3 regions of the Exiguobacterium sp. s11 genome follow, and region 2 is predicted to be linked to each of the others. Evidence: predicted binding sites of a transcription regulator. Region 2 holds the regulator's gene; each other region holds the start of a gene.

Region 1 (7,719 bases), on a different contig from region 2:
GTCAAGAATCATCATGACCGTAAAACCGACCATCAAACCAAGCGTTGCTAAATCGGATCCGTTTTCTGCTTGTGATTCCGGAATCAATTCTTCGACGACGACGAAAATCATCGCTCCGGCAGCAAACGATAACGCATACGGGAGAAGCGGTTGAACAAAGAAGACCGCGGCTGCTCCGACCATCGCGGCAATTGGTTCGACGATCGCTGACAATTGACCGTAATGGAAGGCGCGCCGGCGCGACATCCCTTCACCGCGTAATGGAATCGATAGGGCAGCCCCTTCCGGCATGTTTTGTATCCCAATCCCGAGTGCGAGCGTCAAGGCACCGGCGACGGTCGCCCCGTCCATGTTTAAGGCAGCGGCGCCAAAAGCGACACCAATCGCAAGACCTTCGGGAATGTTGTGCAACGTGATCGCAAGAAATAGTAACGTCGTTTTCTTGAGTCCTGTCGAAGGACCTTCCGCTGTCTCGAGTGGTGCAGATAAGTGCAAATGCGGCGTAACGAAGTCGAGGAGACGGACGAAAAATCCACCAGCGAGAAAACCGATGGCGGCAGGAATCCAGGCGATTCCTCCATCCTGCTCCGTGAACTCGATCGCAGGAGCAAGCAGCGACCAAAACGACGCGGCAATCATGACGCCGGCAGCAAAACCGAGCATCATGTTCATGACGCGTTTTTCAATCGTCGTAAAGACAAAGACGAGTGCCGCACCAAGTGCGGTTAACCCCCACGTCATCATTCCGGCAAGCAGTGCTTGCACGACGACGGGGAGAGAAGTAAACCAATCCAACATGACTATTCCTTCTTTCCGGGCACGATTTAAAGCATCCATCTGTATGAGAGCTTACCCGTTTTCGATCCGGACGATTCGTGTGAAGGGAATTTCAATGACTTCACGTCCGCGCAGAAAGAGAACGGAACGTTCGGGTTCTAATCGTTCGACGAAACCGACGACCGTCACGTAGCTACTTTCCTTATAATACGTGATTTCAAGTTCGTTTCCTTCTATTAAAGCTTCTTGAAGCAGAAAGTGCCATGATTCTTGCAACTGTTCATCGATTTCAGGCAAGTCGAGCTGATGCATCTGGACATAATATTCCCGCAGCAATTGCAAATGTTCCGGCATGAGAAAAGGAATCCATTTTAAATTTCCCCGATCACGATACGCTGTCATGAAGATCACCTCCCGGATGACCGCCGACAAAACGAAGGCGACGTTTGGCGACACTCGTATCAAGAAACGAGACAGCAAGGCGAATCGTTCCTTTTCCGTAGCGGAGGTTAACGACATCCATTGCTTTTAATAACCGTCGCCGTTTCCAGAGCCGCGCATTATCCTCGAACAAAGACAACTGTAAGGTGCCTTGATCGGCAGTCAAATGCCCCACTGCAACGGATAAAAATCGAACAGGTTCCCCATCGAGCCAATTCGGTTCGAACAATTGTAAGACGTGACGCAAAATGATGCGTTCATCGGATGTCGGGTAAGGCAACCGTATTTGACGGGAGAAACCACTTCGGACGACGTTTCGAGAATAACGGACACCGATGTGAACGGTCCAGCCGACTTGATTCGAAAAGCGACAACGTGCGGCGACATCCTGTACCAGTTCATTGAGCACATTCTGGATACGTTCGAACTGATAATAGTCCTGCATTAAGGTCACACCGTGTCCAATCGTCCGTTGAGGGGCTTTCTCGAACAGATGACGCGGGGGGAGCAGTGTCGGTGACGCGTCGAGTCCCCAAGCGTGATGCCACAGTTCGGCACCGATGACACCGAAGCGTTCGTGTAACTCTTCGACAGGGCGCATGGCAAGATCACCGATTGTTTCAATCCCCATCATCTGCAGATGTTGTTCCATGCGGTGTCCGACTCCCCACATCTTCCGAATCGGAAAGTCATGAAGACGTCGTGCGACATCAGCATATCCACATCGCGCGATGCCTTCTTTTTTCCCGATTAAATCAAGCGTCAGTTTCGCGATGACGTTATTTGGACCAATCCCGATGCGGACGTGGATGCCGGTCTGTTTCAGAATCGCTTCTTTAATTTTGAGAGCAGCTTGCAGGTCGGAACCAAATAGGCGATCGGTTCCGGTCATGTCAATGAAGCTTTCGTCAATCGAATAGACGCGGATGGCTTCAGGTGGGGCGAATTGGTGCAGGACATCCAGGACACGAATCGACGTCTTCATATAAGCGAGCATACGTGGTTCGACGAGTTGAATCGTACGACGAACAGCGTATGGCAATTGCTCCATTTCGTACAGTCGACCGGCTGTCTTGATTCCTAGTGCTTTTAAGGCAGGGGTGGCAGCGAGAATGACGGATCCGCTTCGTTTTAAATCGGAGACGACCGCCAGGCGTGTCGTCAAGGGAGGAAGATTGCGATACTGGCATTCACAGCTGGCGTAGAAGGACACACTGTCGACGCAAAAAATACGTTTATCTTGTGGTAAAACGACGGAAGGAAACATCTGAATCACTCCTTTACATAAAAGAACGTATGTTCTTATTTTGATTTTCCTTGACTATAGCATGGTCTCAAAGTGTCTCAAAATAAAAACTGTTGAAAAAAGGGGAATTCGAACGATTTCTCCTCATATAAAAGGAGTTTGGTACACTAAGGGAGAGAAAAAAGGGGGAACCTTCATTGAAAGAGACCGTTATCCGATTACCAGAATTACCGAAGACGCTTCAGCCAGAGACGTTCGATCAAGTCGAAATCGATGACCCGTATCTAAAAGGAGCGCGTTATGAGAAAGAGTCGATGCCGAGTGAACTGACAGAACGCATCGATGCCTATCAAGTGTGTTTTCAAAATGTCTCGTTCGCGAATCTGACCTTTGACCGTGGTTCGTTCGAAGATATTCGTTTTGAGCAATGCGACTTAACGGGATGTCACTTCCAAGAAACTCGTTTTCACCGTGTGTCCTTCGTCGGATGCCGGATGACGGGCATCCAGTTTGAAGATTGTACGCTTGACCATTTAACGATTCAGGAAGGGCTTGCGGATTACGCACAGTTCATTCGCAGTACGGTCCGTCATCAACACTGGAGCGAAACGACGATGAAAGAAGCACAGTTCTTCGAAGTGAAGCCGACCCATTGGAAACTCGAAGCGGTCCGGCTTACAGATAGCCAATGGATTGAAACACTGTTAAAAGGTCTCGACCTCCGGCAGACGGAACTCTCTGGTATTACGATCGATCCGCGATTTTTACCAGGCGCTGTCATTACGGAAGAGCAAGCAGTCGCCTTTGCTCGCTTGTTAGGTCTTGTCATCCCATAACAAAAAGAAGTCCTGCTTTCGATTGTTACTCGAAAAGCAGGACTTCTTTTTAATGAAGGTTACTGTTCTTAAAATGACATCGTTTCGCCGTCCTCCGGAATCAGGAAATGGGCAGAGAGATGGAAAGCAGTTAAAAAGTCAGCAATCATATCACGTCGCAAGAGACAGTGGTTGACGGACTCGAGGTGCGAGACGATGATTGTTGCTTCCGCCGCTGCTTCGTGTACGGCAAGGAGATCACGCTGTGACATCGTGATCGGCTCTCCGGTCAAGAACTGGGCGGCTCCACTGTTGACGACGATGATATCGGGTGTATGTTGTTCGATTGCATGCGCGACCTCGTCGCACCAGATCGTATCACCTGCGATATAAAGTGTTGGTTCGTCCGGATGGGTGAGGAGGAGCCCAGACACATGTCCCATCCGTTCGCCGATTTCACCGACACCATGCTGTCCACCTGTTCGATGGATTTGGATATCACCGATCGTCACACCGGAATCGAAGGAAGAGACGTTCGTGAAGCCGGCTTCTCGGATGTGCTGCGCGTCTTCTTCTTGCTGCGCATAGAGTGGCAAATGCTTGGGTAATAGTTGTTTAGCAGCATCATCGAAATGATCAGCGTGCAGGTGCGTGACGAAGATGGCGTCAGGATCGAGCAGTGTCTTGACATCGACCGGTAAGTCGACGAGTGGATTGGCGACGGCATTCGGTGTTTGACCGAAGGGAGGCAAGCTGCCTTTTTCGCCGAGGAACGGATCAATTAGTAAGACTTGATTGGCATACGTGACAACGAGTGTTGCATTGCGAATTTGTTGAATATCCATTAGGTTCATCCTCTCTCAATGACTCGGATTGACTATTCCCCGTCTGGCATTCAATGAATCCTATCGCAAGCGTTTCTCCATCGCCATGACGTCGACATATTCGCCGTTCAACTGTCCTTGCTCCTTAAACGTTCCGACGATCCGGAACCCGGAGCGGATATAGAGTTTTTGTCCGATTTTATTGAATGGGAAGGTGAAGAGAATGAGTTTATGCATCTGATGATCACGGGCGTGTTGCTCAGCCGTTTCAAGCAAACGTGTACCAATCCCTTGTCCACGATGAGTCCGGGTGATATAAACCGAAATCTCACCGACGGATGCGTAGACAGGACGCGGATTATACGGATCGAGTGAAATGAAGCCGAGGACACCTGTGTCATCTTCAGCGACATAACCGGCATATCGATCGGTTCGTTCCTCATACCACTGGGTCATGAAGGATAAGTCCTTTTGGTCGGTCTCAAGCGTTGCGATCCGATCTTCAATACCTTCGTTATAGATGGCGAGAATCGCTGGTAAGTCGTGTTCCGTTACGGGACGAATATGCATGACGCTCACTTCCTCATCGCTTTTCCTTCATTATATCTGTTACGTATCAATGTAGTGATATGTTTGTGCGATAAGAAAAAGCGGCGATTCCCTTCCTAATAGAAGAAAGTCGCCGCTTTTATCGTTCTTAAGAGACCGTTGACGTCTCGTTTTCATAAATCGGAACCCAGCCGTCTGTCGTGACGAAGATTCGGACGGCGACGACTTTACGATCGTCTTGAAGCGTAAAGTAGTGGCGTGTGTTAACAGGAACGGAAATCAAATCACCAGGATTGAGTTCGATGTTATAGTAGCCGACCTCTTCGTCTTTGATCGCGAAGACGCCATGACCGCTGACGATGAAACGAACTTCATCATCCGTATGGTGATGTTCTTTCTGGAAGTTGACGAGCAACTCATCAAGGTTCGGTGTCGTATCCGAAAGTGAGATGATATCAGCTGTTTGATACCCACGACGTTCTGATACGTCTTTGATTTCGGGAGCGAACGTATCGAGAATCGTTTGTTTGTCTGCATCCGTCAGTGTGAAGTTTTCAACGAGAGGCGCTGGAAGTTTCGAAACGTCCCACTGTTCGTAAAGAACGCCGCGTGACGCGAGGAAGTCAGCGACTTCCGTTTGATCCGTATACCGTGTGTTTGTTTCTTGGAATAAGACTGTTGCCATGAGATGATTCCTCCTTTTAATGAATGGATTGACGGCATGATTGCAACGTCAACGTGTAATTGAATAAAAACTCGAAGGCTTCGAGGTGTTTCTTTGCTTCAAAGGCGGTCGGTGCCCAGACCGTGATCCCGTGATTGCGGATCAGGACGGCACCACTGTCTGCTGTGACATGAGGTGCAAAAGCAGCGGCAAGCGTCGGAATGTCCGCATGATTCGGAATGATCGGTACCGTGACCGTCGCATCCTCTTCCCAGTGTCCGAGTGCCTTGATGATTTCTTGACCGGAAAAGGTGATACTGCCTTGATCGCCATAGAGTTCCGAAATCACATTGTTCGCAATCGTATGGACATGCAGGGAACAACCGGCGTCCGTTTGATTGAACACTTCGACATGAAGTAATGTCTCAGCAGAAGGACGCCCGGATTGCTCACCGATCAATTGACCGGTCGCATCGACATGAACGAAGTCGTCAGGAGTCGTCTGCCGTTTATCTTTTCCGCTTGCCGTCACAAGGAATTCAACCGGGACACCGGATGTCCGAATGGCGAGATTGCCACTCGTACCAGGGAACCAATCGCGCGCCGCAAGCTCTTGTTTGATGGCGCGTAATTCTTCATAGCGTCGCATGAATGTCATGTTGTCACCTCCGCTCGTGTTAAATCATGAACGATATCGTGGAACGTCTCAAACGGTGTATAGGCGATATCGTTCTCTTCACACAACGTGATCAGATAATCACGGGCATAGACACGATCCGCTTGTTTTGCGAGTTCGAAGTCCGTCACCGAGTCGCCGATGACGATGATGACGTCACCGTCTTTACGTAGTGTCCGGGCAACGGACGTTTTACAACAGCCGCACCCGTTCGTACAATGGGCATCGCAGGCGTTTGGCCAATCGATATGGACGAATGGACCACTGAAATCAGCGACGTTACAGTAAATCTGTTCTTGGTCGAGGAAGGGCGCTAAGATCGGTTCGACGAAAAAGTCCATTCCACCGCTGACGATCGAAAAATCGATGCCTTGACGACGACTGTACTGCAGTAACTCCGAAAATCCGTCGCGAATGACCGCACGCTCCAACAAAAAGTCAAGATAGGCTGTTTTTCCGTCAGACGGCAGAAGTGAGAACATTTGCCCGACACCACTCTGGATCGATAACGTCCGGTCGAGTACGCCGTGTTTCAACGGTTCGAAGTCACTCGCTGGCGCAAATGCCTGCATGAGTGCGATGATGTTATCCTGTGTCGTCACCGTCCCGTCGAAGTCACAAAGAATCCGTACGGTCATGACTTGATCCCCCAAGCGTCGAGGGCAATTCGTAATTCTTCATGACGCGATGCTGCCGTCGATAGGGATTCATTTGCGAGTGCCGCATCGAGTGCCTGACGGAAAGCAATGACGCCAGCCGCAGCACCTTGCGGATGACCATGTACGCCGCCACCGGCGTTGATGACGGAATCGATCCCGAAGTCCCGTACGAGTTGAGCGACGAGTCCAGGATGAATACCGGCTGAAGGAACCGGGAAGATCGATTTCGTCTGCCCGAGACGGGTCGCTTCGACCGCGATGCCACGGGCGACATCCTTTGGCAAAGCGACATTGCCGTAAGGAGACGGGAATAGCGTCAAGTCTGCTCCAGCAGCGCGCGGTAATGTGCCGAGTAAGACAGGAGCTGCGACTCCGTGATTCGGGCTAGCGATCAACGCACCGCTATATGCCGGATGATTGAAAATCGGAACGTTGATTTCCGGATCACTTGCCAGTTCGCGTAAGACGTCGAGTCCGTATGTGAAGGTATTCAGCAAGAAAGCAGTCGCTCCAGCATCAATCAATCGCTTGGCTTGATCCTTGAGCGTAAAGACGGGACCACTGAGTGTGATCGCATATAACGCACGTTTACCGGTCCGGTGGAAGTGAGCATCGATGACCTCACGTCCGATTCGTGCCCGGTCAATCGTCGGTGTCAACGGATTGTCGTATAGGATCTCATCGTCTTTGACGAGATCAATCCCACCAGCGAGTTGTCCTTCGAGTTGATCACGAAGGAACGATAAATCGCGTCCGATGACTCCTTTGAAGATGCTCATTAACAATGGGCGATCTTCGACACCGATCAAGGAACGGACCCCTTCGATCCCGAATTTCGCACCTGGAAAGTCCGACGTAAATGTATCGGGTAGTAGCAATTCCGTTAATTTGATTTCACCGTCGAGTGAGAGTTTCCCGAAGACGGTCGTCAGAATCGCAGAAAAGTCGCGCGATACGTTATGTTCCGGGTAACGAATCGTGATATATCCTTTGCCATCGCGCTCTTCGGTATGTACGACTTCCCCTTTGAACGAGGCGAGTTGTTGTTGTTCGAGATGATTCAGTTCC
Region 2 (7,719 bases):
ACACCGTTCCAAGAGGCGCTCTCGCAAGACGGGGATTTGAAAGCGGCAATCGATCAAGCGCTTGCTGATACGAAAGCGCGTATCGCAACGAAAGGGCGTGCGTCTTATTTCGGTGAAGCGACGGAAGGCGTCCAGGACCCAGGTAGTCTATCAAGTGCGTTGTTACTTGGCGAAATCGCGGAGGTGCTTCATGGTTAATCTTGTACTCGTTTCCCATAGTGAAAAGCTTGCGACTGGACTAAAGGAACTGTTGGCAGAGATGGCACCGGATACGCCAGTCTTAATAGCAGCAGGTCTTGAGGACGGTAGCATTGGAACGGACGCGACGCGAATCGAAGAAACACTAAATACACTGGACGATGATGGAGTCGTTTTAACGGATATCGGTTCTGCGACGATGAACACGGAACTGGCCCTTGAACTATATAGTGGCGAACGGACGGTTCGGTTTATCGACGCACCACTCGTCGAAGGTGCGTTTTTAGCGGCAGTCTTAAGTGGTCAGTCGAAATCCGTTGATGAGATTGAAGACGGATTGAAAAAAGAGTTTAGCAAATAAGGATCAAATCCCCCTTGCTTCAATGCAATGGGGATTCTTTCATATCTGAATGAAATGGTGGTATGAAAATTGTAATCATAATGCATGTACATAAATAGGACAGTAAAAGAATGTAAACCATGAGGTGAGTTCTTGAGTTATACGTTAAGGAAAGCAGACACTGAAATCAAAAAGCAGACATTCATCCACTTATTATTACTGGCTGATGAATCTATCGATAAGATTTATGAATACTTACCTAACGGTGACCTGTATTATCTCGAAGATTCATCTGGGCATGTAGTAGGTGTTATTGTTATGACCAAAATTAATCAAGATACAATGGAGATAAAAAACGTTGCCATCAAAAAAGAACACCAGGGTCAAGGGTTAGGAAAGAGGATCATCTCATTAACGCTCGAACAATATAAGGAACAAGAGTATCATCATTTCATCGTAGGAACGGCTAATTCGAGTATTGATAATTTAGCTTTCTACCAAAAGCTTGGTTTCCGGCTATACGACATAAAAAAAGATTTTTTTCGGTCGTATCCAGAGGAAATCTGGGAGAACGGAATACAGGCAATCGACATGATCATGCTAGAGAAAAATGAGTGATCCACATTATATGTTGAGGGGAATACGTGGGACCTCTTCTATGCGAATGAGTAGCACAAAGAATTATGATGTATGTGCTGCGGTGGTACATTCTAGTCTGAGTCTGGTGTTAGAAGAATGATTATATTGTAGTTTCTATAAGACAGTGAAAACCCGGTCCCTCTGCAAAAGGGACCGGGTCAATTGTTTTATTTTGATGGTTTGAAGACCATTGTCGCTTCCACCGCTTTTTGCCATCCAGCATAGCGTTGCTCACGATCGTCTTCTTTCATCTCTGGTTTGAACTGGTGATCCAGCTTCCATTGTTGTTTGATTTCCGCTTTATCTTTCCAGTAACCAACAGCTAATCCAGCAAGGTAAGCTGCACCGAGTGCTGTCGTTTCGTTAATTTGCGGACGATCGACAGGAACGCCGAGAATGTCCGATTGGAACTGCATCAAGAAGTTGTTGGCTACAGCACCACCGTCGACACGGAGTGTCTTCAGTTCGATCCCAGAATCTTGTTCCATCGCTGTTAACACGTCGCGTGTTTGGTAAGCGAGTGATTCAAGCGTTGCCCGAACGAAATGCTCTTTATCTGTTCCGCGTGTTAACCCGAAGATTGCGCCACGAACATCTGAATCCCAGTACGGCGCACCGAGACCAACGAAGGCAGGAACGACATAAACACCGTCTGTTGAGTCAACTTTCGTTGCGTAACCTTCTGAATCTTTCGCATTTTTCAGCATCCGGAGTCCATCACGGAGCCACTGGATCGCAGAACCGGCGACGAAAATCGAACCTTCCAGCGCATATTCCACTTTTCCATCGACGCCCCAAGCGATCGTCGTCAAGAGTCCATGATCAGAAGAAACAGCTTTCTCACCTGTGTTCATGAGCATGAAGCAACCTGTTCCGTATGTGTTTTTCCCTTCACCTGCTTCGAAGCACGTTTGACCGAAGAGTGCTGCTTGTTGGTCACCCGCAATACCAGCGATTGGCACTTCGTAACCGAAGAAGTGATACGGTACCGTTTTGTCGTAGACTTCACTCGACTGACGAACCTCTGGCAACATCGAAGCAGGAACACCGAGGATATCGAGTAACTCTTCATCCCATTTTTGTTCGTAGATGTTATACATCAATGTTCGTGAAGCGTTCGTGTAGTCCGTGATGTGCGTTTTTCCCCCAGACAGTTTCCAAACGAGCCACGTATCGATCGTACCGAAGAGCAATTCACCGTTCTCTGCTTGCTCACGCGCACCTTCGACATTATCGAGGATCCATTTGACTTTCGTTCCAGAGAAGTAGGCATCAATCAGAAGTCCTGTTTTATCGCGGAACTTCTGGTTCAAACCTTGTTCTTTTAAATCGTCACAGATACCAGACGTTTGACGCGATTGCCAAACGAGTGCGTGATAGACCGGTTTACCTGTTTCTTTGTTCCAGACGACCGTCGTTTCGCGTTGGTTCGTAATGCCGATTCCGGCGATTTGCTCAGGTTTGATATCTGCTGTTCCGAGTGCTTCGGCCATGACGGCAAGAATCGAACCCCAGATTTCGTTTGCATCATGCTCGACCCAGCCTGGTTGTGGGAAGTATTGCTTGAATTCCCGTTGTGCCGAGTTGACGATTTTCCCATCGTGATCAAAGATAATTGCACGTGAGCTTGTCGTACCTTGGTCGAGTGCTAGGATATACTTGTTTTCCATTTCGAAATCCCCCTTGAGCGGTATGTGTTAGTGAGACGTGATCTTAGTAGATCAATTGATAGATGAACACGGCAATCGCTCCACCGATGATTGGACCAACGACAGGAATCCATGAATAGCCCCAGTCAGATGAACCTTTATTCGGAATCGGTAGGATAGCGTGCGCGATACGCGGTCCAAGGTCACGAGCCGGGTTGATGGCATACCCTGTTGTACCACCGAGCGATAGACCGATGACGACGACGAGTAAACCGACGATGAATGGTTTTAAGCCGTCTCCGAACGTCGTTAAACCAAGTGCCAAGATACCGAAGACGAGAACGAATGTCCCGATGATCTCAGAAATCAAGTTCGACGGCGTATGACGAATCGCTGGACCTGTTGCGAACACACCGAGTTTTGCGGCTTGATCATCAGTCGCTTCAAAATGTTTCATGTAATGAAGCCAAACGAGAATGGCGCCGATGAAAGCTCCGACAAGTTGTCCGGCAATGTAGATCGGAACGTCTGCCCACGGTAGGTCAGAGTTCAAAGCAAGTGCAATCGTCAATGCGGGGTTCAAGTGTGCTCCGCTTTCAGCAGCGACGAATGCTGCTGTCATGACAGCAAGACCCCAAGCGAACGTGATGACGATCCATCCGCTGTTTTCCGATTTCGTCTTTTTCAAGACGACACCGGCGACGACTCCATCCCCGAGCAGGATGAGGATCATCGTACCGATCATTTCTAGTACAAAGTTATTCATGCAAAAACCCTCCCTTTGGATTAAAGCAGATAATGGCCTTTCTACTTTAAATTACTCCGATTTGAGAACGTTTTCAATACATATAATTGAAATATAGGAATGGAAATTTTTTATTTTGATGTTTAAAGATACGAAAAAGTGGATAAGAAAACACCTCTTCCTGCCTGCAAGCAAGCAAAAGAGGTGTTACCGACGACGTTTTTTTCTTTTTTTAGGTCGAAACCAACTGCTGGAATAATCTAGTAGGATATGAATCGTACTCGCCACCATGATGCCAACGATGAATGCAGGCAAGGAAGCAAACCACGAATCAATCGTAGCAGAATCAAGAACCTGAAAATATAGACTTATAAATAGTAGGGGAATCAGAATCGCAGCACTATAAAGAAGCCGAATGATGTCTCCGATGATCAGTCCATGCGACCAGATCGATCGGTGAGGCATGATCTTGACATACGGCATCCAAAGAACTCGAAATGGTCCAAAGCGATAATACGGTTCTGACTTTAAATCGAGGTCGGGTGACAACCAAAGGGTACCGACAGCGATACCGATGGCAGTCGGTAACCAATCGGTTTGTTGCGTTGCGACCGAATACGCAACGTAACCCGTCAGTGCGACGGTATTGACGGTATCATGTACATTTCCTGATGGCATGAAAAAAGACCAGTCGTAACTGGTCCCTCCGTCAATGAATCGTCCGATACACGCCGATTACCTTACCAAGAATGGAGACATTATCGAAATACATCGGATCCATCGAGTCATTTTCTGGTTGTAGACGTACCTGTTGATCTTCTAAGAAGAACCGTTTCACCGTCGCTTCGCTATCTTCGGTCATAGCTACGACGATTTCTCCGTTTTCTGCTGTGTTTTGTTGGCGCACGATGACACGATCGCCGTCAAGAATACCTGCGTTAATCATCGATTCACCATCGATCGTCAACATGAAGACCGTCTCGTTCCCTACATAATGTGCAGGGAGTGGGAACTGTTCTTCGATGTTTTCAATCGCTGTAATCGGAAGACCTGCTGTGACTTTCCCGATGACGGGAACATGGACGATGGCTTCCGTGATTTCTTCAGGCTTATCAAGCAATATCTCAATCGCACGTGGTTTCGTCGGGTCACGGCGAATCATTCCCCGTTTCTCGAGTCGATCCAAATGACCGTGTACCGTCGAGCTAGACGCGAGTCCGACTGCTTCTCCGATTTCACGAACTGATGGTGGATACCCCTTCAGTTTCACTTCAGAGACGATGTAGTCGAGAATCTCTTGTTGGCGCTTAGACATTTTCCGCATACGAATTGCCACCTCTTTCTGGATTGAAGTTTGAAATGTAAGAATATATGTTTCTAGATTCACTATAACATAGAACAAATGAGCGTACAAACAATTGTTCGACATTTTGTGTTGACCGAACACGGGTTCTGTGTTTATTATGAGTTATGCGAACAATTGTTCCGCGAACATTTATTCTAACTCATTCATTTCATATTTGGAGGGATTCATGATGATTCATACGATTCGTACTCATGCTTTTTCAATTCTCTTCTATGCATTAAGTATTGCCTTCGTGATCTTTTTACTCACACCGCGCCCGGATGAAAAAGTGGCGCAACTAATGACTGCTTCCGTTACGGTCGATGAGAACGCTACAGTTGAACAAATCGCTGAAGTCTACAATGACGGTTCGATGTCAGATGAAGAATACGTCAACTGGTTGATTAAAAATAATGATGTCGAGACAAAACACGTCATCTCAAAAAGCAAAATCGTTGTACCAATCGCACAACAATGACAAAATGGAAAAGTTGTGAAAGAACGAACAGGGATGTGAGGTACGATGAAGGTCGTGATTTATTGTCGGGTGTCGACCGAAAAAGAAGCACAAGATAGTTCGATTGAACGCCAACGGATGGAACTTTCGAAGGTCGCGTCTCAAAAGGGTTTTGATGTCGTGGATGTCGTCTCTGAAAAAGAGAGTGGATATGACGTCGATCGGGAAGGGATGCTGACGGTTCTTGATCATGTGACACGTGATGCGGTAGATGCGGTCCTCGTAACGGATGACACACGGATTGGTCGAGGGAATGCGAAAATCGCTATTTTGCACACGTTTAAGAAGCACGGTGTTTGGTTGATGACACTTGATTCCGATGGAGAATACCAACTTGCTGATGCAGAAGCGATGGTCCTTGAGATCGTCTCACTCGTGGAAGAATATCAACGTAAACTGCATAATGCAAAAATCGCGCGCGGCATGCGGCGAGCGGTCGAACAAGGCTTTCGCCCGGAACGAAATCTGAATCGCCAAGGAGAGAACGCCGGGCGTAGCCGAAAGGACGTACCGATCGAAGAAATCGTACGTCTCCGTGAACTCGGACTGACGTTTTCAGATATCGCCATTACGCTTCGCGGGATGGGACATGATATTTCAAAGGCAACGGTCAATCGTCGATACCTTGAATACCGCGAATTGACGCCTAGCCCGGAATGAGAAGCAAGTAACCCGTCGACTGACGCGGTTAACTTGCTTTTTTTAGTAAGCTCTTTTACAGTAAGAATACAATTGAACTACTCAAGTTTGAGTCGTACAGAAAGAGGGATTCCATGTTATCACAAGAACAATTAGATCGAATCAACGCATTAGCGAATAAATCAAAAGTCGAGCCGTTATCAGAAGCAGAAGCGGCAGAGCAAAAAGAGTTACGTGCAGCGTATCTCGCAGCATTCCGTGGATCGTTTAAAAACCAACTCATGGGCATGAAGATTGTTGATGAAGAAGGTACGGACGTAACACCAGAGAAATTAAAACAAGCACAAGAAGAAGAACGGAATAAACAATAATCGTTTGTTTCTTCTATAGAAGAAAGAGGTTCGCGTTAAGCGGACCTCTTTTTTGTTTAGCGCTGTTAGATGAGGAAACATTGCACGATAGCAATACATCTTAATAACGATCTTTCATCAATTCATGCATCCTGTATGAGTCGATAGAACGGCTATAGATAGCGCATTCATTTTAATGTGACATACTATTTAGAAAAGTTGTATCACATTTAAGAGTGTGCTAAAATGAGTAGGAATTTGTGAAAAAGAGAGAGGATGATTGTTTTGACGAACATGACGACAGTAGAACAATTAGCAATTAATACGATTCGTACCTTATCGATTGATGCCGTACAAAAGGCGAACTCGGGTCACCCAGGTATGCCAATGGGAGCAGCGCCGATGGCATTCTCGCTTTGGGCGGATCATATGAACCACAACCCTAAAAATCCAGAATGGTTCAACCGCGACCGTTTTGTACTTTCAGCCGGACACGGTTCGATGCTTCTCTACTCACTCCTCCACCTATCGGGATATGATCTATCAATGGATGATCTTAAATCATTCCGTCAATGGGGATCAAAAACACCAGGTCACCCGGAATACCGTCACACGGCTGGTGTAGATGCGACGACAGGTCCACTTGGTCAAGGGATTGCAATGGCAGTTGGTATGGCGATGGCAGAACGTCATCTTGAAGCAAAATACAACCGTGACGATCTCAACGTCGTCGATCACTTCACATACGGAATTTGTGGAGATGGAGACTTAATGGAAGGTGTCTCAGCTGAAGCGGCTTCACTCGCAGGTCACCTTGGTCTTGGTAAATTGGTCGTATTGTATGATTCAAACGATATCTCACTTGATGGCGATCTCGATAAATCATTCTCTGAAAACGTCCAGAAGCGCTTCGAAGCGTACAACTGGCAAGTCATTCGCGTAGAAGACGGAACTGATATCGATTCGATTTCGAAAGCAATCGCGGCGGCACAAGCAGAGACGACAAAACCAACATTGATCGAAGTCAAGACAGTCATCGGTTTCGGTTCACCGAACAAATCAGGGAAGTCGGCTTCTCACGGTGCACCACTCGGTGAAGCGGAAATCAAATTGACGAAAGCTAGCTACATTTGGGATCACGAAGAGTTCTACGTCCCTGAAGAAGTCAAATCATTGTTCGACGAGCGGATCGTCCAACGTGGTGCTTCTGCGGAAGACGCATGGAACGAAACGATGAAACAATACGAAGCAGCTCATCCAGAATTGCATGCGGAACTCGTTCGCGCGATCGCAAACG
Region 3 (7,719 bases), on a different contig from region 2:
CGACGTCACCCCCTTCGTGTCCGTATGTATCATTGATTGATTTAAAATGATCGAGATCGAGAATGAGGACGGAGAAGACTGTTCCGTTCTGAGCGTACTCGGCTAACGTTTCATCTAGCTTCCGGCGGTTTCCCAGTTGCGTCAGCCCATCCGTTAAAGCCAGTTCCTGTTGTGTGTGGACGAACAAAAAGTGCTTCCTTAATTCCTGTAAGAAACGATAGGTGACGTAGCCACCAATCATGATGACGATGATATAGACGAGCGCAATCTCTAAAAACCGCTCGAACGTGTTCGTTAATAAATAGAGCGCCGGTAAGCTGTATGCGATCCCTGTTCCAAGCAACACGAGATAATCCTTCATCCGTTGAGCAGCGAACCGTCGATAAATCGTCGCTGTCACGAGTAACGCGACACAGATCAAGGTTGTCAGAATCAGTCCTTGGTATTCGCCAGCTGGTGTCACCGCAAATCGGGCGCCGATGATGAACAGCATCGTGATGCTACCGCTGACTAATCCGCCGTAAAAGTACGCCGTGACGAGCGCAACGAGACGCAAATCAATCTTTGCAACGTCATAGGAAATACTGTTAAAGATCAACAGGGCACCAATCACACCGGCGATACAACCGATCGCGAGTCGGACTTGTAAGGAAGAGTTAGGCGAGATGCGCTCGATCCGTCTTAGCGGTAAAAACGCAAACAGCAATGTCGCAATCAACAGTGAGAAGTTCAACAACAATGAATTAAGCAACGTAAGCACGACGACATCCTCCTCATTCCATTTCAGATGTTTACTCTATTCCCTCCAAATTACACATTCCCCTCTTTTTCCAAGGTTTTCAAACAAGAGGAGAGGGAATCAAACAAATATGTCTATCGTCTACATCATTAAGGGGGAATCTTTCATGGACCGTCAAGCTGAAAAACGAAAAAGTAAGATGCCATTCTTCATTATTCTCGTCATCGCTATCTTCGTCATCGTTGCTGCTGCGTTGATCATTTACGTCACATCCGAACCAAAAGAAGAGACACAAGCACTTATGACACACCTTGCGACTGTCTTACCGATTTACGTGAACTAGATTCACAAGACCTTTACACAAGCCGTACAACACCTTCATACATGTTGCGCCCCCTCCTTCCGATAGGTACACGGGAGGAGATGTTTTTTATGCTTATGAAAAAACGACTATTAGCACAACAACTAAATGGATGGCTGATTCCGATCGTTGCCATCGGACTAATTGTGATCAGCGGTCTAAGCGTTTACGCATCGTATCAACAATCCGTCGCAGCAACTGAGGAACGGCTGATGCGTGAGTTAACCATGTTCGACGCGAATGTCCGGGCAACGTTTCTTGCGTATCCGGATGACACCACAGACCGCTCGCGTGCCATCAAACGATTGCAACAGCAACAGCGAACCGACTTATCACTTGACGACTACACGGTTCGCTTTCAAAGCCTGAACACGAGTGAGGCGTTCCGACCGTTGACACTCGAACCGGCAAAACGAAAACAACTACAACAGCACTTAAAAACAGCCCGTACATATGCTTTTTCGAATCAAGACCAGTTTCTTGTCGCAATGACGATTCCGGAACTCGATGACGTCATCTTGCTGACGACTGATCGCGATAAATTAATCGCCCCTGCTCAAGATTTAGCTTGGACACTTGTCTGGGTCAGTTTGATTACGCTTGTCAGTATCAGCCTCTTGATTCGCTCACGAATTAGAAGACAACTCGCCCCGTTATCGAAACTCTCCTTACAGATTGAAGAAGCGCATGCGAAGCGATCGTATCGTCCATTAACACTCAAGACGACGACCTTTGAGTTACAACAGCTGACGTTTCAATACAATCAGTTGATGCAACAGATCGGAGATTTAACGGCTGAGATGCAACAAGCGAGTCAGGAGCTCGAATCCGTCCAGCCCCACTTTTCCTCACGCTTATCCGCGATGGATCAATCGGTCCAGGCCGTCGATGAAGTCGCCGGTTCTTTACTTGCGCAATCGTCGCAAATGGATCAGACAATCGTCGCCTCGACACGTTTGACCGCTCAAGGGCACGATGCGTTAAGTGAGATGCAAACGACACTTCTCAACAGCCAACATGCCGTAACCCGTTTTCAACAGACTGTTCAGACGAATCACACGACACTTGAGACCTTACAAGAGGAAAGCCAGTTACTGAAGGAACAATCCGCGGCGACAGAGCAGATTTTGCAACAGACCTCACATCTACAGCAGCAAATGGAGACCTCAATCTCACACATCCAACGTGTCGCTGAAGAGACGCGCCGCTTGTCGCTGAACGCGCTGATTGAGGCAACCCGTGCCGGAGAAGCCGGTCGTGGCTTCACCGTCGTTGCCAAGGAAGTCGAAAAACTCGCAATCGATATCCGAATGAGTACAGATCATATCCGGCAGGTCAATCAGACCTGGACGACAGGACTCAATCAAGTCGAACAAGCCCTCTCGCAGATGACGGAACGTTTTCTCTCAACATCGCAACAGCTCGAGACGGCAACGGCACACTTGCAACAGATGCTGACTGAAGCGACGACGATCGAAACGACACTGGGTACCGTGGAACACCAACGTCAAATCGTCGCAGATGTTCAGTCGAACATGCAGGAACATCTGCAGTCCGTTCAGCAGTTGATGTCGGAGCTCTCTTCTTACAGCCAAGTCCTCGGTGATCAAATGCAACACCACGTCAACCAGCAGACGGAACTGAAGACACATAGTGCGGTACTCGAGTCACGCATCAGTTCGTTGCAACAGACCGTTCGCTCGAGTGAATCGCCATCTTAACAAAAGGAGCGCCTCCCATCTCTGGTAAGCGCTCCTTTCCTCTGTTCTCAGCCGATATAACGTGCTTCCTTTTTATCGATGATATTTCGAATCCGGTTCTCCGTCACCTGATACTGCTCTGCCAGCTGACGAATCGTCTTCCCTTTTTCATACTGCGCGCGAATCGTTCGAATCTGAAACGATGACAGCGTCACATGTTGACCTAACAAGAGATCAAACTCGCCCAGCAGTTCAGTATACTGTTGATCGATCGAAGGCAGGACGTCTAAGTTCGATAACTGATCGTCAGCCCGTTTGCCGTTGCGCCGGACGAGTTTCGCTTCCGTGACGTCAGCCGTTAGAAAAGCTTGTGCAACGAGTACACCGACCTGGACGCGTTCTCCTCGACCACGTTGATAAAGCGTGACTTTCCGGTATCCTTCCCGATTGAGTCGCGGACGGAGCAAGACACCTTTTCGTCGTTGCTGGACACCGCGACACGTCACAATCGTTCGGTCGAGCGATCTTACGCGACCTAGCGATGAGACTTCATATATACCTACATAGCCGATGACGGCTTTCCATTGTTCTTGCATGGTTGTCCTCCTTCAGACAAGGACACGACGGGACTTCATACTTGAATTATATCAAATTACGAACAAACGTTCTAGTGATGTCACTCGTCGGAATGTGCTATTATTAGCAGAAAAAGGAAATGAGGTTCGTCTATGAAATTTGTCTTGTTACTCGGTCCCCAAGCGGTCGGAAAGATGACGATCGGTCAGGAAATCGAACGATTGACGGAGATGAAAGTCTTTCATAACCACCAGACGATCGACCTGTTATTGCCTTATTTTGATTTCTCTGAACCCGCACATCACCGCTTAAAGGATACGATCCGGCGCGAGATGTTCAAGGAAATGGCGAACAGTTCGCTCGAAGGTGTCCTGTTTACATTCCTCTGTCTATTCGGCGTCGAAGGTGGTGGTCTCGAGTTCATTGAAGAGACAGTCGAATTATTCGAACAAGCGGGTGCTGACGTCTATATCGTTGAACTCGATGCGCCGGTCGCAACACGCCTGCACCGGAACACGACCGAAAACCGATTGACGCACAAAGTAACGAAGCGTGATCTCGCTGCTTCTGAACAGGACTTACGCGAGACGGCGGACGGATACCGGACACGTTCGCTTCCAGGTGAACTACCGGACGTCAACTACCTCTTCCTCGATACGGAACAGTTAAGCGCGCGTGAAAGCGCTGAAGCGATTTGCGACCATTTCAACTGGTCCAAAACAACGGTCTAATCACAAACGAGCCCCGTCCTGCTCAAGCAGGCGGGGCTTTAATGATAGAGTTTGCGTTCATATCGATTCGCCTGCAACTGAAATCCGTTCCGACGCCAGACCGCCGCACTGCCCGCTTCGCCGTAAACATACGTCAGTAATAACGTCCGTGCGAGATACGACAAAATCGACGTCAACGCTTCTGTAATGTATCCGTGCTGATCATCCTCATCCGTCGTCGTGTAACGTAAGGTTCCGGTCGATCCATTCCATGTGAAGGTAATCGTCCCTACGATCGTTTTCTCACGCAACGCATGCAACGTCCATTTACAACCCGATTCTTCATCCGTTGCTTCGACAAACAATCGTGACGTCGTAAAATCCGGATGTCGTCCTTTCATTCAGCTCTCCTCCTCGACCTCAAACGTTGCTGTCGCGTAAACCTCTCCGTTAATTAAAATCGTTAATGTATGTGTACCAGGATAATGGACACGCGTCGTCATGTTCCGAAACGATTGGCGTCGTTCAACTTGTAAGACACCTTTGACTTCCCGCTCCCGCAGTTGAAACACCTTCCGACTCGTTCCACGTTGTTTGACGTAATCGATCGCGTATTCAAGACGCAGACGTTGCTCGACGGAACTGTTTACTTGAAACGAAAACTGTAACTCTTGACCAATCGTCACTGGTGAGACGACCAAGTCCGTCACCGCGACCTCACCTTGCGTGACGTGTCCGAACAACTGTAACACTTCTGGATTTCCGCGCTTCAGTAACGTCCGCGAAGCATGGCGTAAAATCCAGTCTGTATTCGGATCTGTTCCTAAGTGACGTTCGATTCGCTCGATCAGGTATTCCGGATGTGTCTTTGAAATATCGTTCAAGTGATTGGCGACACTTTTTCGGACGTAAAGTGACGGATCCTGTAGTAAGGCGTCAAGAATCGGTAACGCCGGACGCGGATCAGCAATCAAACGCGGAATCGCTTGTCCCCACGGCAGACGCGGGCGTGTTCCTTCAGACGCTAAGCGCCGGACGTGTTCATCGTCTGATGTTGTCCATTTGAGTGCCTGGTCGAGATATCGTTCCTGATCGACAAGTAGAAAACGCCGAACGGCGAACTCCGACGTCGAATGTTGCGTCAACTTGGCAAGTATCTCTATCGCAAGCGTCCAGTCAGAAAGGTCTGCCGTTCGTTCGACATACTCTGGAAAAACAATTCCCGGTAGCCCAGTAAACTGCGGTGCGAGTCGCTCTAGCTCCGACACCGAGTCCGGAAACGGTGGCAAGATCGTCTCCAGCGTCTCCGCCACACGACGGACACGTTGTTTAAACGCGAGTTCTTCCCAGTCTCCCTGCTCGACTCGTCTTCGAAAATCCGGTACATCGACCGCTGCTCCTAAGCGGTCGAGCCAACTCGGTGAAAATACATCTTTAATCAAACTCATCCTTCATCCAGTCCTCTCTGTGTGCGCTCCAGTTTGAGCAATGTTTCCTTGCGTGCGAGTCCACCCGCGTATCCACCTAAATCTCCATTCGTCCGAATGACCCGATGGCACGGAATGACGATTGCCAGTTGGTTCGCTCCATTCGCTCGTGCGACGGCACGAACAGCAGTCGGTTGACCGATCCGGATCGCCAGCTCTTGGTACGAGATCGTCTCCCCACTCGGAATCCGCTCGAGTTCTTCCCAGACGCGGCGTTGAAATGGTGTCCCGTACCGCATCAGTGGCGTCTGAAACGATACCGGCTCTCCTTTGAAGTAACGACGGAGCTCCGCTTCGATCTGTCCAAAGACCGGTGATTCCCCGGGAACGATGACAGCGCGCGCTTTTTGACGTAATTGTTCGATTTCCCGCTCCAGTCCACGTCGGTCGACGAACTCGAGCAGATGTAAGAGTTGATCGTCGGCAATCGCCAGCATCGAACCGAGTGGTGTATCAAGCCATTTCGCGCGTAAGACCTGCCCGTCAAAGCGCGACGGTGCCTGCCCGAGAATCCGTGCTGACGCCTCACGAAAACCACTACTCGATTCATAACCTCCAGCCAACTGCCCTTCGATGATCGGCTTACCGGTCCGGATCTCCTTCATCGCAAGCCCCATCCGTCGTGCCCGAGCATACGCGACGAACGTCATTCCGAAGCGTTTCTTGAACTGGCGGCGTGCCGTTGATTCATCGAGACCAAGTGCTCGAAAATCGGCTTCCTTGAATCGTTTGTCTGGTTCTGCCTCGACCGCTTCGATCAAGCGTTGAATCGTACCATGATCGCCGGGATAAGCAAGCGGATGACAACGACGGCACGGTCGATAAGAGGCAAGTAATGCCTCTTGCGCCGTCTCAAAAAACTCACAGTTCTCTGCTTTCGGTTTTCGTGCCGGACACGTCGGACGGCAAAAGATGCCGGTCGTCTTGACACCAACAAAAAACGTTCCTTCGTACGTCGCGTCCCGGCGAACGAGCGCTTCATAATACGTGTGATGTTCCATCGCCTTCCCCTCCTTTGTCCTTAGTATACCGGCTTGTCCGGTCATCATGTCGCCGAAAATCAGGCATTGATATGTTTAAGATTCACTTAAGAAACATCGTCCTGTTTTCGAAAGGGACGATGTGCATACTACATGATATACTCAACGGAAAGTAGGGTTTTCATGTTTGATTTCTTAAAAGAAGCACTTCACGCACCACTCCGTGTCGGAGCCATCGCACCGAGCAGTCCACGTCTGGCTGAAATGATGGCACGACGCGCCGTCGCCGATCGTCCACGCCAAATTCTTGAAGTCGGAGCGGGTGACGGAGCGATCACCAAAGCTTTACTGGCCGCTCGTTCACCGGAGACACATCTCTTGATTTGTGAACGGAGCGAAACGTTCCGCCCGGCACTCGAACAATTACTGGCTCAGGAAACGAATGTCACTCTCTTCATTGGTGACGTTCAAGGATTATCCGATTCATGGAGCGGACAGATCGACGTCATCGTCAGTGGTCTCCCGTTTGCGTCGTTCCCGGCAGCGTTACGGCATGATTTATTGGCACAATTCCAAACGTTACTACGATCAGACGGTCACTTCATCGCCTTTCAATACACCCGGTTTCAGTTCAAGATGTTCCGGGACTATTTCCAAGAACACAGCTATTCGCACACGCTCTACAATCTTCCCCCGGCTTACGTCTTCGAGGGGGTACAACAGGAGGAATCTACACATGCCCACGCTCTTGATCGTTGACGATGAAGCAGACATCCGTCAATTGCTTCGACTGTATTTAACCAATGAAGGGTACAAGATCCTCGAAGCCGAAAATGGTGAGGAAGCGTTAGCGACTCTTGCAACGCGTCCAGTTGATGCGATGTTACTCGACGTGATGATGCCCGTTCGCGATGGCTTCTCGACCGTTCAAGCTGCGCGCGCTGCCGGTCACACGTTACCCGTCTTGATGCTGACAGCGAAACGCGAAGACATGGATAAAATTCAAGGTTTGACCTTCGGGGCGGACGATTACATCGGTAAACCGTTCAATCCGCTTGAAGTCGTCGCCCGCGTCAAGGCGCTGTTACGCCGCGTCAGTCAGTATCATGTCCCGACTACTGCTTCAGCGATTCAGGTCGGTCCGTTCACACTCAAAGAAGACGAAC

The links. Region 2 encodes LexA, which represses DNA repair genes until DNA is damaged. Its sites were predicted from a motif close to CGAACATATGTTCG; they were not measured.
Region 1: KNQ12_RS11115 (Y-family DNA polymerase) is a predicted target of LexA. The motif match lies at 2,508-2,521, and genes of this name have one in related genera.
Region 3: KNQ12_RS11695 (NUMOD4 domain-containing protein) is a predicted target of LexA. The motif match lies at 3,456-3,469, and genes of this name have one in related genera.

Annotation. Positions count from the first base shown of each region.
Region 1 is NZ_JACSNF010000003.1:16,640-24,358, reverse strand. Features, by position in the region: gene KNQ12_RS11125 (ZIP family metal transporter) at 1-798, opposite strand, end outside; gene KNQ12_RS11120 (YolD-like family protein) at 850-1,179, opposite strand; gene KNQ12_RS11115 (Y-family DNA polymerase) at 1,163-2,485, opposite strand; gene KNQ12_RS11110 (pentapeptide repeat-containing protein) at 2,662-3,300, shown strand; gene KNQ12_RS11105 (MBL fold metallo-hydrolase) at 3,369-4,124, opposite strand; gene KNQ12_RS11100 (arsinothricin resistance N-acetyltransferase ArsN1 family A) at 4,185-4,673, opposite strand; gene KNQ12_RS11095 (1,2-dihydroxy-3-keto-5-methylthiopentene dioxygenase) at 4,801-5,337, opposite strand; gene KNQ12_RS11090 (methylthioribulose 1-phosphate dehydratase) at 5,354-5,974, opposite strand; gene KNQ12_RS11085 (2-hydroxy-3-keto-5-methylthiopentenyl-1-phosphate phosphatase) at 5,971-6,630, opposite strand; gene KNQ12_RS11080 (2,3-diketo-5-methylthiopentyl-1-phosphate enolase) at 6,627-7,719, opposite strand, start outside.
Region 2 is NZ_JACSNF010000002.1:433,273-440,991, forward strand. Features, by position in the region: gene dhaL (dihydroxyacetone kinase subunit DhaL) at 1-198, shown strand, start outside; gene dhaM (dihydroxyacetone kinase phosphoryl donor subunit DhaM) at 191-559, shown strand; gene KNQ12_RS09850 (GNAT family N-acetyltransferase) at 692-1,156, shown strand; gene glpK (glycerol kinase GlpK) at 1,345-2,847, opposite strand; gene KNQ12_RS09860 (MIP/aquaporin family protein) at 2,891-3,592, opposite strand; gene KNQ12_RS09865 (metal-binding protein) at 3,779-4,249, opposite strand; gene lexA (transcriptional repressor LexA) at 4,281-4,895, opposite strand; gene yneA (cell division suppressor protein YneA) at 5,107-5,394, shown strand; gene KNQ12_RS09880 (YneB family resolvase-like protein) at 5,440-6,093, shown strand; gene KNQ12_RS09885 (DUF896 domain-containing protein) at 6,207-6,443, shown strand; gene tkt (transketolase) at 6,717-7,719, shown strand, end outside.
Region 3 is NZ_JACSNF010000003.1:131,609-139,327, forward strand. Features, by position in the region: gene KNQ12_RS11680 (GGDEF domain-containing protein) at 1-760, opposite strand, end outside; gene KNQ12_RS11685 (hypothetical protein) at 906-1,082, shown strand; gene KNQ12_RS11690 (methyl-accepting chemotaxis protein) at 1,172-2,821, shown strand; gene KNQ12_RS11695 (NUMOD4 domain-containing protein) at 2,869-3,396, opposite strand; gene KNQ12_RS11700 (AAA family ATPase) at 3,529-4,107, shown strand; gene KNQ12_RS11705 (GNAT family N-acetyltransferase) at 4,146-4,487, opposite strand; gene KNQ12_RS11710 (DNA alkylation repair protein) at 4,488-5,534, opposite strand; gene KNQ12_RS11715 (bifunctional transcriptional activator/DNA repair enzyme AdaA) at 5,531-6,574, opposite strand; gene KNQ12_RS11720 (class I SAM-dependent methyltransferase) at 6,737-7,312, shown strand; gene KNQ12_RS11725 (response regulator transcription factor) at 7,290-7,719, shown strand, end outside.